Regions from separate parts of the Desulfosporosinus sp. BICA1-9 genome, predicted to be linked through region 1. Evidence: riboswitches for the same ligand, from Rfam matches in the RefSeq annotation. Region 1 holds a riboswitch; each other region holds the start of a gene.
The links. Region 1 has a riboswitch for molybdenum cofactor ahead of moaA (GTP 3',8-cyclase MoaA). Riboswitches for the same ligand answer to the same signal wherever they lie in the genome.
Positions count from the first base shown of each region.

Region 2: linked by a shared signal. The riboswitch ahead of modB (molybdate ABC transporter permease subunit) and the one ahead of moaA (GTP 3',8-cyclase MoaA) in region 1 are both predicted to bind molybdenum cofactor.
Region 3: linked by a shared signal. The riboswitch ahead of modA (molybdate ABC transporter substrate-binding protein) and the one ahead of moaA (GTP 3',8-cyclase MoaA) in region 1 are both predicted to bind molybdenum cofactor.

Region 1 covers NZ_JUEE01000154.1:55,548-58,825, reverse strand. Annotated here, with positions in the region: gene JL57_RS19505 (molybdenum cofactor guanylyltransferase) at 1-551, shown strand, start outside; gene fdhD (formate dehydrogenase accessory sulfurtransferase FdhD) at 541-1,326, opposite strand; molybdenum cofactor riboswitch at 1,484-1,614, shown strand; gene moaA (GTP 3',8-cyclase MoaA) at 1,689-2,660, shown strand; gene moaC (cyclic pyranopterin monophosphate synthase MoaC) at 2,664-3,167, shown strand; gene JL57_RS19485 (MOSC domain-containing protein) at 3,271-3,278, shown strand, end outside.
Region 2 covers NZ_JUEE01000131.1:33,355-36,632, reverse strand. Annotated here, with positions in the region: gene JL57_RS15510 (sulfate/molybdate ABC transporter ATP-binding protein) at 1-621, opposite strand, end outside; gene modB (molybdate ABC transporter permease subunit) at 623-1,330, opposite strand; molybdenum cofactor riboswitch at 1,411-1,543, opposite strand; gene JL57_RS15500 (helix-turn-helix transcriptional regulator) at 1,800-2,759, shown strand; gene JL57_RS15495 (LysR family transcriptional regulator) at 2,810-3,278, opposite strand, start outside.
Region 3 covers NZ_JUEE01000242.1:9,330-12,607, forward strand. Annotated here, with positions in the region: gene JL57_RS29610 (hypothetical protein) at 1-578, shown strand, start outside; gene JL57_RS29615 (HAD family hydrolase) at 618-1,088, opposite strand; molybdenum cofactor riboswitch at 1,334-1,467, shown strand; gene modA (molybdate ABC transporter substrate-binding protein) at 1,642-2,451, shown strand; gene modB (molybdate ABC transporter permease subunit) at 2,544-3,221, shown strand; gene JL57_RS35930 (sulfate/molybdate ABC transporter ATP-binding protein) at 3,218-3,278, shown strand, end outside.

The sequences.
Region 1 (3,278 bases):
GTGGGAAAAGCTCACGAATGAAAAAAAACAAGGCCTTCCTGGAACTGGAAGGAAAGCCTTTAGTAGAGCGGAGTCTAACTGTCTTACAAACAGTGTTTACTGAAGTTTTAATTAGCAGCAACAAGCCTGAATTGTATGCAGGCTATGGAGTACCCGTCTTTCAAGACGAGATTCTTGAGCGAGGCCCTTTAGAAGGGCTCTATCAAGGTTTGAAATCGGCAACCAATGAGTGGGTTTTTTTTGTGGCTTGTGATATGCCCTTTTTGAGAGCGGAGATGATCCGTTTTCTGTTTACTCGGATTTCAAAGTATGACGCCGTTGTCCCAAAGCTACAATCCGGCCTTCACCCTCTGCATGCCTATTATCATCAACGTTGCCTTCCGTCTATCAAAAAAAATCTTGAGGCAGATCGCCTCAAGATCATAGATTTTTACTCGTCTTGTGCCGTACGGTATGTGGAAGAAACGGAACTTGAGGGGTTTTCTGATTTGAGCAGAGTCTTTTGTAACGTGAATACACCAGACGATTGGTCGGCGATTCTTAATTACTAATCCGATCATGACAAGTATAAATATTTAGGCGGCGATCCCTTGCAAACCCCACGACAGTGATGTTCAAAGCGTTCGCCTGAGAAAGGGCCATATCCGTCGGCGCACCACGAGCGATCAGGATGGGCACTTTCATTTTGGCAACCTTAAGCAGGATTTCCGAGGAGACTCGGCCACTGAAGAAAATGACATGGTTTTCAAGACTAATACGAGAGCGAAAGGCACTTCCACTGAGTTTATCAAAGACATTATGTCTACCGATATCGTAGCTTGTCAGGACAATCTCACCTTGATTCCCAACTCCGCCGCTATGGATACCACCCGTCTCTTGAAAGAGTGGAAGATAAGATTCCAAGTACTTTGCATATTCATACGCTTCTTGGAGTAAGATGCTATAGGTTGACGTGATCGGTTTAACCATAAGTGCATCATTGGCATAACAGAATGAAGCTCTACTTTTACCGCAACAAGCGGAAACAAATCGTTTACTCATGAGTTCTTTTTGCAAAAGACAAGGTTTTCCTTCCACCCAAACCAAGTGGTCAACCGGATCGTGGCGAATTTCATAGACATCCTCAGGAACCTGTATAAAGCCTTCATTGATCAGAAAGCCAAAAGTAAGTTCTTCAGTTTGAGAGGGGGAGCATAAAAGGGTAGCGATCTCCTCACGGTTATAATGGATGGTTAAAGGGACTTCTCGGACCACAGTGTCCTGCAACCACTCAAGCTTTGGCCCATGGGCTTTAAGAATGGAATGGGTAACCGTTTCGTTCGACATGATACCTCCTTGAAGCATTTCTTTCCTCTAGTGTACAATAATTTAAGGTAAACCTGAATCATTTTTTGAAAAATAAGAAAAAATAAACGTATAATAATTGATGTGAAAAAAAAGGAATTCAACTATTAATCACGAACTTATCTCTATAAGGTTAAATTGAATCGTCTCGCTCCGAAGCTGGATCCCCTAAAGCTTAGGCTATGGTGACCAGACTAGTGTCGAAAGACACTCGGGTATTATGGGAAACTGTAATATCTCCTGCTGGAAAGGAGTCTGTCGACAGGTGGATTAGATTCCCCGGTTGTTTACAGACCGCGGGTTTTTTTGTTTACCCAAATTTAGTCTTGAAAAGAGGAGTGGCAATGCAGGATCAATTTCTTAGGAAAATTGACTATCTTAGAATTTCTGTAACGGATCGATGCAATCTGCGCTGTAAATACTGTATGCCCGCAGATGGAGTTCAATGGATGCCTCATGAGTTGATTCTTTCTTTCGAAGAAATACTAAGGCTCATGAAGATAAGCACGCAATTAGGATTCCGTCGATTCCGTATCACAGGAGGAGAACCCTTAGTTCGCAAGGAGATCTTAGAATTTCTACGGGAAGCAGCTCAACTTCCAGGGGTTGAGGATCTTATGCTGACAACTAATGGTATGTTACTCCCAGAAATGGCCTTTGACCTAAAAGCGGCGGGTGTTCAACGCGTTAATATTAGTTTGGATACCATGGATCCGAAGCGCTTTTCTGAAAATACTCGAGGTGGAGATGTTTCGAAAGTGATTCAAGGCATTTTCCGATCACTCGAAGCAGGTCTGAATCCGGTGAAAATCAATGTCGTGGTTGTCAGAGATTTTAATACGGAAGAGTTGCCTAATTTCCTGACCTTAGCTAAGCAATACCCGTTGCATATCCGATTCATTGAACTCATGCCGATTGGAGTCAGTTCAGACCATCGGACGGAGTTCGTCCCCATATCGGAAATGAAAGAACGTTTAGGGATCCATCATGAGGTTCCTACCCAAGAGATACTTGGGGGCGGGCCGGCAGAGTATTTTCGACCGAAAGGATATAAAGGGAGTGTCGGATTTATCAGTGCTCTAAGCCGTCATTTTTGCGATTCGTGCAATCGGGTGCGTTTAACAGCGGATGGGAAACTACGTCCGTGTTTGCATAGTAAACATGAAGTTGATTTGCGTGAGCCTTTGCGAAAGAATAGTTCGGACTCGGATATTATGAAGCTGTTTGCGCAAGCAGTTTGGCATAAACCCGCAGAACATCATATGAATAACGAAGCGTGGCAAGATACGCGTGTCATGTCTCAGATCGGAGGGTAAGCAGTGGATTTAACACATTTTGATGAAGAAGGACGCGCCCGGATGGTGGATGTAAGTGACAAAGCAGAAACAGCGAGGGTTGCGGTTGCTCAGGGTAAAGTACTAATGAAGCCAGAGACACTGGAACGCATTCGTTCAGGCCTTATCGCCAAAGGAGATGTTTTGGCAGTCGCGCAAGTGGCGGGAATTATGGCAGCAAAACAAACCTCCCAATTGATTCCTATGTGCCATCCGTTAGCGATCACTGGGGCAAAACTTAATTTTAAATTAGTAGAACCGGGTGAAATTGATATCGAAGCTAGTGTCAAGGTCCATGGGAAGACTGGGGTAGAAATGGAGGCCCTCACAGCGGTTAGTGTTGCCGCCTTAACCATTTATGATATGTGTAAAGCCATTGATAAAACAATGACGATTGGAGATATTTATCTGGTTGAGAAGCTTGGGGGAAAGAGCGGACATTATCGAAGTTCGAGGTTCGAGGCTCGAGGTTCGAAGGTTGAAGAATGACCAAAAGGCTTAGCGCCGTGCCCCTGGCTTTAGCCATGGGTAGATTCAGTGGGGGGAGTAAGCTTTTCCAAATATTGAATGAGATGAAAGTGAGGCATATTAGATGGGGAA
Region 2 (3,278 bases), on a different contig from region 1:
TGAGAGCACGACCAATTGATTGCAAATGCTATAGATTTCGTCCATGTTATGGGTTACGAACAGGGTAACCCCTGGATAGTCGGCTATGGTTTCCGTCAATTGTTGAACCATGTGACTTCTGAGATAGTCATCCAGTGCCGAGAAGGGTTCATCGAGGAGCAAAGCCTCTGGCTCAATCGCTAAAGCCCGGGCTAGCGCAACGCGCTGCTGTTGTCCTCCCGAAAGCTGGTTGGGGTACCTCTTTTCCAAGCCTTCCAGCTTAATCATCGTCACCATTTTCTTAATGATTGCCCTCTGAGCGTCTCGCTTTTTATCTCCAAGCCCAAAACCAATGTTCTCTTCGACGGTCATATTGGGAAAAAGAGCGTAATTTTGAAATAAATAACCCAGCTTTCTCTTCTGACAGGGGAGATTGATGCCCTTCTGGGAGTCAAATAGAATACGACCGTTGAGAACAATTCTGCCTTGATCAGGGGTTTCAATGCCCGCGATACAGCGCAAGGTCATGCTTTTACCGGAACCAGATGCTCCCAAGAGTCCAAGAATGTCCTGACCCGTCTCGAAATGAACATCGAGCTCAAAGCCCGGAAGTGTTTTTTGGATATCAACCAATAAATCCATATTATCTCCTACTAATAGTCGCAATCATCTTGCGCTGGTAATCAGTCCAGTAATTCATTAGCGTCATCACGATGATCGAAATAAGTACGATTAGAATCACCCAAATCAAGGCCTTTCCCATGGCTCCGCTCTCGGCCGCAAAGAAGATTGCCGCCGGAATGGTCAAGGTTTTCCCGGGAATATTACCACCTATCATCAGTGTGGCACCAAAATCTCCCAAAGCTCGCGCAAAGGCCAAGACAGTACCTGCAGCGACTCCCGGCCAAGAAAGAGGAATTGTAATCTTCCAAAATATCTTCCATTCCGAGACGCCCAAGGTGCGTGCCGCATAGATCATCGTTTGATCAATTTGTTCAAAGGCGCTTCTGACTGTGCGATACATCAAGGGAAAGGCGACAACCGTCGCTGCGATAACGGTAGCGGGCCAAGAGAATATGACAGTCGTGCCAAGGGCCAACAGGAACTTTCCCAAGGGTCCATTCTTACCAAATAGGATTAGCAGCAAAAATCCTACCACAGTAGGTGGTAAAACCAGAGGCAGAGTTAGGACTCCATCAATCAATCCTTTGAATTTCCCCCGATATCCCGAAACAAAGCAGGCAGCTGCGATTCCCAAGAAAAAAGTCACAATAGTGGCTATGAAAGCTGCTCTTAATGAAATTAGTAATGGGGAAAAATCCAGTCCCCTTAAATTAGTATAAACACAAATAACCCCCTTCCCTTCGTCAAGAACAATGAATAAAAAAATAGGACTCCCATGAAAGGGAGCCATGAATAAACTGGTGTTCCAGTCTAATATGAGCTACTCCTTTTCAAAACGTGAAGGCATACCTATTTCTGGGAACACCCTGAGGGCCAAGGCCCTGTCCAGCGACCATAGATTTGCTCGTTAGGTCATTCTGGCTCGGAGATTAATTATTCAATTTTTCCAAGTATTTCTCCCTCTTGAGATATACTCACCGCACAACCTTCGCTATAGTTAGTATATCGAGTTATGTTAGTTTATACTTGCCGGTGTTATGTAGATGGGACCTCGTGTTTAACTTAAACAAACATAAGCTAAGATAACTGAATTACATCGTCATTGTACAATGTGTTATAATATATTGCAAGTACATTAGCGATGATTTTTTCTAATCAATGCTAGAAAATATTCAGAAGGGACAGGTGCGTTCGCTATGTCCAATGATGTTTCTTATACGCCTGAAGAAGTTGCTAACATCCTTAGAATTTCCAAGTTTACAGTTTATGAACTCATAAAGCGGGGGGAGCTAACAGCTTACCATATTGGTCGCAAAGTCCGAGTTGAGGGTACTGATATTGAAAATTATAAACGAAAATCTAAGGGACTTAATCCCCTAGAATTCCCCGTCGCATCCCCATTAGACTCCCCCATATCGAACGACCGCTCAAATCATTGTTTTAAATCTGACGAAAGCTTAGTCATTTGTGGTCAAGATATTGTCTTGGACATCTTAACCCGCTATTTGGAAAAGCAATTTCCACAGGTTCACTTCCTGCGTCGTTATATTGGAAGCATCGACGGTCTCATAGCCCTCTACCGTGGCATGGCGAACGTTGTTACTGCGCACTTATGGGATAGCGATACCAACGAATATAATACCCCCTATGTTCGAAGGCTTTTACCCGGTCATCCGACCTGTATTATTAACTTGGTTTATCGAATGGAAGGCTTTTATGTTGCCAAAGGAAATCCTCAGAATATAACCACTTGGAGTGACCTAACCAAACCAGATGTTCGTTTTATTAACCGGGAAAGAGGGTCCGGCGCAAGAGTATTGTTAGATGAGAAACTAAGAATTTCTGGAATTAACCACAAAGATATCCTTGGCTATGGAGATGAAGAAATGACCCATCTTGCCATAGCGAGCAAAGTTGCACGCGGTGAAGCAGACGTTGGTTTAGGGATTGAAAAGGTAGTCATGCAATTTATAAATCTTGATTTTATCCCTCTGCATAAAGAACGCTATGATTTAGTAATACGACAGGAAGATCTAGAACGACATCATTTTCAGGCATTAATGAGTATCTTGCAATCCCCTGCTTTTCGAAATGAAGTGCTGGGAATCGGAGGGTACGACATCTCCCAGATGGGACAAATCATTGCTAAAATGTAATAGAAAGTGGCTAACCTAAACTTATAGGTTAGCCACTTTCAAATATTTGTTTAAAATTCTAGAAGGTCATGATCACGTAACCAAGAACGAGTACAATCAATAAACTTTTTCGCAGCGGGAGATAGGTCTTTCAGAGAAAGTGCTGCAATTCCTATGATACGATAATGAGGTTTATCTAAATCAACTATGTGTACGTTTTCGGGTACATTGAGCAAAATTAGTTCAGGAAGAATACTGATCCCCAATCCCATTTTTACCATTTCTAAGATGGTCTGTTCTTCCATTAATTCATATTGGATCTGTAGTTTCACTTTGTTTTCATTCAAACTGCGTTTAATATTGTCATCATTACCCCATTGCGGCATAATAAAAGGCTGATTTTCAAGTTGATCGAAGGAGATAACTTTTTGATGTCGCAGCGGGTGCTCAGGTGGCAAGAGGACCACCAGTTTGTCCTTTTTTAAGGGAATGACTTCAAATGACTTTGAGGTGGGCAGTGACAAAAAACCAAAGTCAACC
Region 3 (3,278 bases), on a different contig from region 1:
CTGGCTTTAATTTGAACACCGGAGTAGTTGAAATGTATGGGGAGATGACAATTCATGAAACTATGGTGTCTTTTGTAGATAAGGTCTTTCATCTTAAGGAACTAGAAAAATCCTATGTAGACTTTATAAAGACCTTTAGTCAAAAGCTAGAAGAGACTAAAAAACTGTGCCAGGAAGAATGGTTCATTGAGGGGCTGGCTCTGTTTGCATTATTCGTGGTAACCAAAGAGAACTTAAGACGATGGATATTTCAAACAGCCGTAAGTATTCTGCTGTTATCAGTCACAATCAATGCACTTGTTTTTGGGAATCCTTTTCATGCCGTTACCTTCGGCATATTAGCATTAGCCGCACTAGTGCAACTATTTAGGAGGAAGGAAAATATTCAAAGAACTGAAAGTAAATGGATAATTGTAATTGCCCTTGCTTTTATTTTCCTGGGATTGTGGTACCCTGAATTTGTGGACAAAAATGCTTTTATGCTTCTGGCAGTTTCACCTGTAGGAGTTATTCCTTGTCCAACTCTGCTTACAACCATAGGCCTATTAATGCTTATTATGCCTAGTGTGAATAGGTAAAAGATGAAAGATCATCTTTTAATAAGGCTCTGTTGTACTTTAACGTCTTAGGGTTGCCTTGAGACGCTGAGTTTTTAAGAGCAAACCAAAGCCGTCTTCGATTTTATTCACCACTAAATCCGCCGACTTAAGAGTCTGCAGGGAGGCTCCCTCCAATCCAATGACAGCAATGCCTAAATTCGCCTTTTCAAGCATTACTTGATCGTTGGCACCGTTCCCTATGGCAACAACTTCCCGGGAATCGAACTGCAATAAGTAAGCTGCCTTTTCTTGGGTATGATCTATAGTCTCCAATACTTTTACCTGAACAGGTAATCCTTCACATTGCTGTTCTACACTACCGAAGGTATCTGAAGTTATAACGTGAATTTCCAGAAAAGCAGATAAACGGTTGAGACTTTCCTTAACAGATTCAAACATTTGCCCGTCTAAAGCTAATGTTCCGTTGTAATCGAGGATTAATACTTCTAGGTTAAGGTCCCCTCGGCCAGGAATAGCCACTTGAATCATAAAAACTCCTCCTATTTGAATCATATTAGTACCTTTTTGCCTATTAGAAAAAAATACAATTGCTCTTAAGGTGAATTGTATTAGCCATTAAATGTCACTGTCAAGTCATGCAACAAACCAGTTAAACACATTAGGTATAAAGTCTTGTTCCCGTGCCAATGAATTTATAGTAGACATAGGTTAGTGACAGAAATAATAAGATGTGTTAATCTTACTTAGAAAGGTAAATTTTCTCTCCCAACTGAATAAAATCTACTCTCCGAGCCGATTAATCTAAAGAGAAAAATCCATGGTTCATCGGCCAGGGCTTTAACGCCCTCAGGGTATGTCTAGAAATGGATATGCCTTCACTTTGAAAAGGAGGTGGTCGCATTTAATTGCTTTCGATTACATGACGGCTCCACTTTCCTGTGGAGCCGTTTTAATTCGCAGAATTCTTCTGAAAAGGAATAGATGAAAGGAACCGTGATAGTCGCTTCTAGAGTAGCGCATTATATATTGACGAGTTAATTGAGTCAGGACCAAATACTAATAAAGAAAGTAGGTTCGTTTTATGGTCAAGAGTATTAATCGTACTTTATGGTTAGTTATGCTATCATTAATCATTCTTTTCGGTGTAACTGCGTGCGCAGCGCCTGGCCAAAATACACCATCAACTACCTCAAAACTTCGGATTGCGGCCGCTGCTGATCTAACCTTGGCATTTAAGGAAATCGCTACTCAATTCGAGCAGGAGACAAATATCCCTACCGAGATAACCTTTGGTTCCACGGGAACGACTGCCCTGCAGATCGAAAACGGAGCCCCCTATGATATTTTTGCAGCGGCCGATGTTGCTTATATTGAGGCACTTAACAAAAAAGGCTTAATTTTAGCGGACACTCAACAGCTCTATGCCCAAGGAAGAATCGGTATCGCCACTCTGAAAGGAAGCAATTTAAGTATCACGGATTTACAAGACTTAGCAGACAATCCTATGGTCAAGAAAATTGCCATTGCCGAACCGTCGCACGCCCCTTACGGCAAAGCCGCTAAACAAGCTCTAGAATACCGCAACCTGTGGGTCAATGTAGAACAAAAAATGGTTTATGGACAGAATATACAAGACACTCTAGCTATCCTCAAGTCAGGAAATGTGGATGCTGCGATTATTGCTCTTTCCATCTATAAACCAGATGAAGTGGATTTTACTCTGATTGACGGTTCCTGGCACGCTCCTCTTAATCAAGCAATGGCTATCTTGAAAACGACGAAGCAGGAAGAAAATGCCCGTAAATTTATGGCCTATGTCAACGGAGAAAAGGGTCGTGTAGTCATGAAAAACTATGGATTCCTACTTCCAGATGAATTTGTAAAAAAATAAGATAATCTAAAATTTAGAGTTTTTGAAGGCCCCAGTGTACAAAGGTATCGTAAAACTATAGCTATAAGAAGTCTTGGAAAGTGGTTGTAACTATGAGCATATCAGATTTAACGCCTCTTTATCTCTCCTTGCGTTTGGCTTTAACTGCCACTTTCATTGGGCTGCTGATCGGGTTGCCGATCGCCTGGTACTTAGGGAATACCCAATGGAAAGGGCGGGAGGTTCTCGATTCGCTGATTAGTATACCCATGGTCTTGCCGCCAACCGTTCTCGGATACTACTTACTGGTCATTCTAGGCCGGAATAGTTGGATCGGACAACTAGCTGAAAGACTCGGAACCCCTCTTGTGTTTACAACCCGAGGAGCGATTATCGCTGCTACCGTTGTTTCAATCCCTTTTTTCATTAAAACGGCCCGTTCCGCCATCGAGGGAATCCCGTCCAATCTTTTAGATGCCGCCCGTGTTCTCGGCAGGACTGAACTCAACATTTTTTTCAGTGTTGTCATTCCCAACGCTTGGAAAGGGATCGTTGCTGGACTTGTGCTCATGTTTGCTCGGGCTTTGGGGGATTTTGGCACGACGCTCATGGTCTCGGGTGGCATTCCGGGTGAAACGCTGACTATGCCTATTGCCATTTACAATGCTATGTTAGCCGGAGATCAGTCGACCGCTAATCTTTTAGCCTTAATTATGGCAGGTACCGCACTTATGGTTTTGATCTTGATCAATCTACTCAATCGACAGGTTGGAAGGAGAGGAAATCGATGATCGAAGTCCGGATTTCCAAAGCCTTGGAACTCTTCTCACTTCAAGTTGATATTAAAC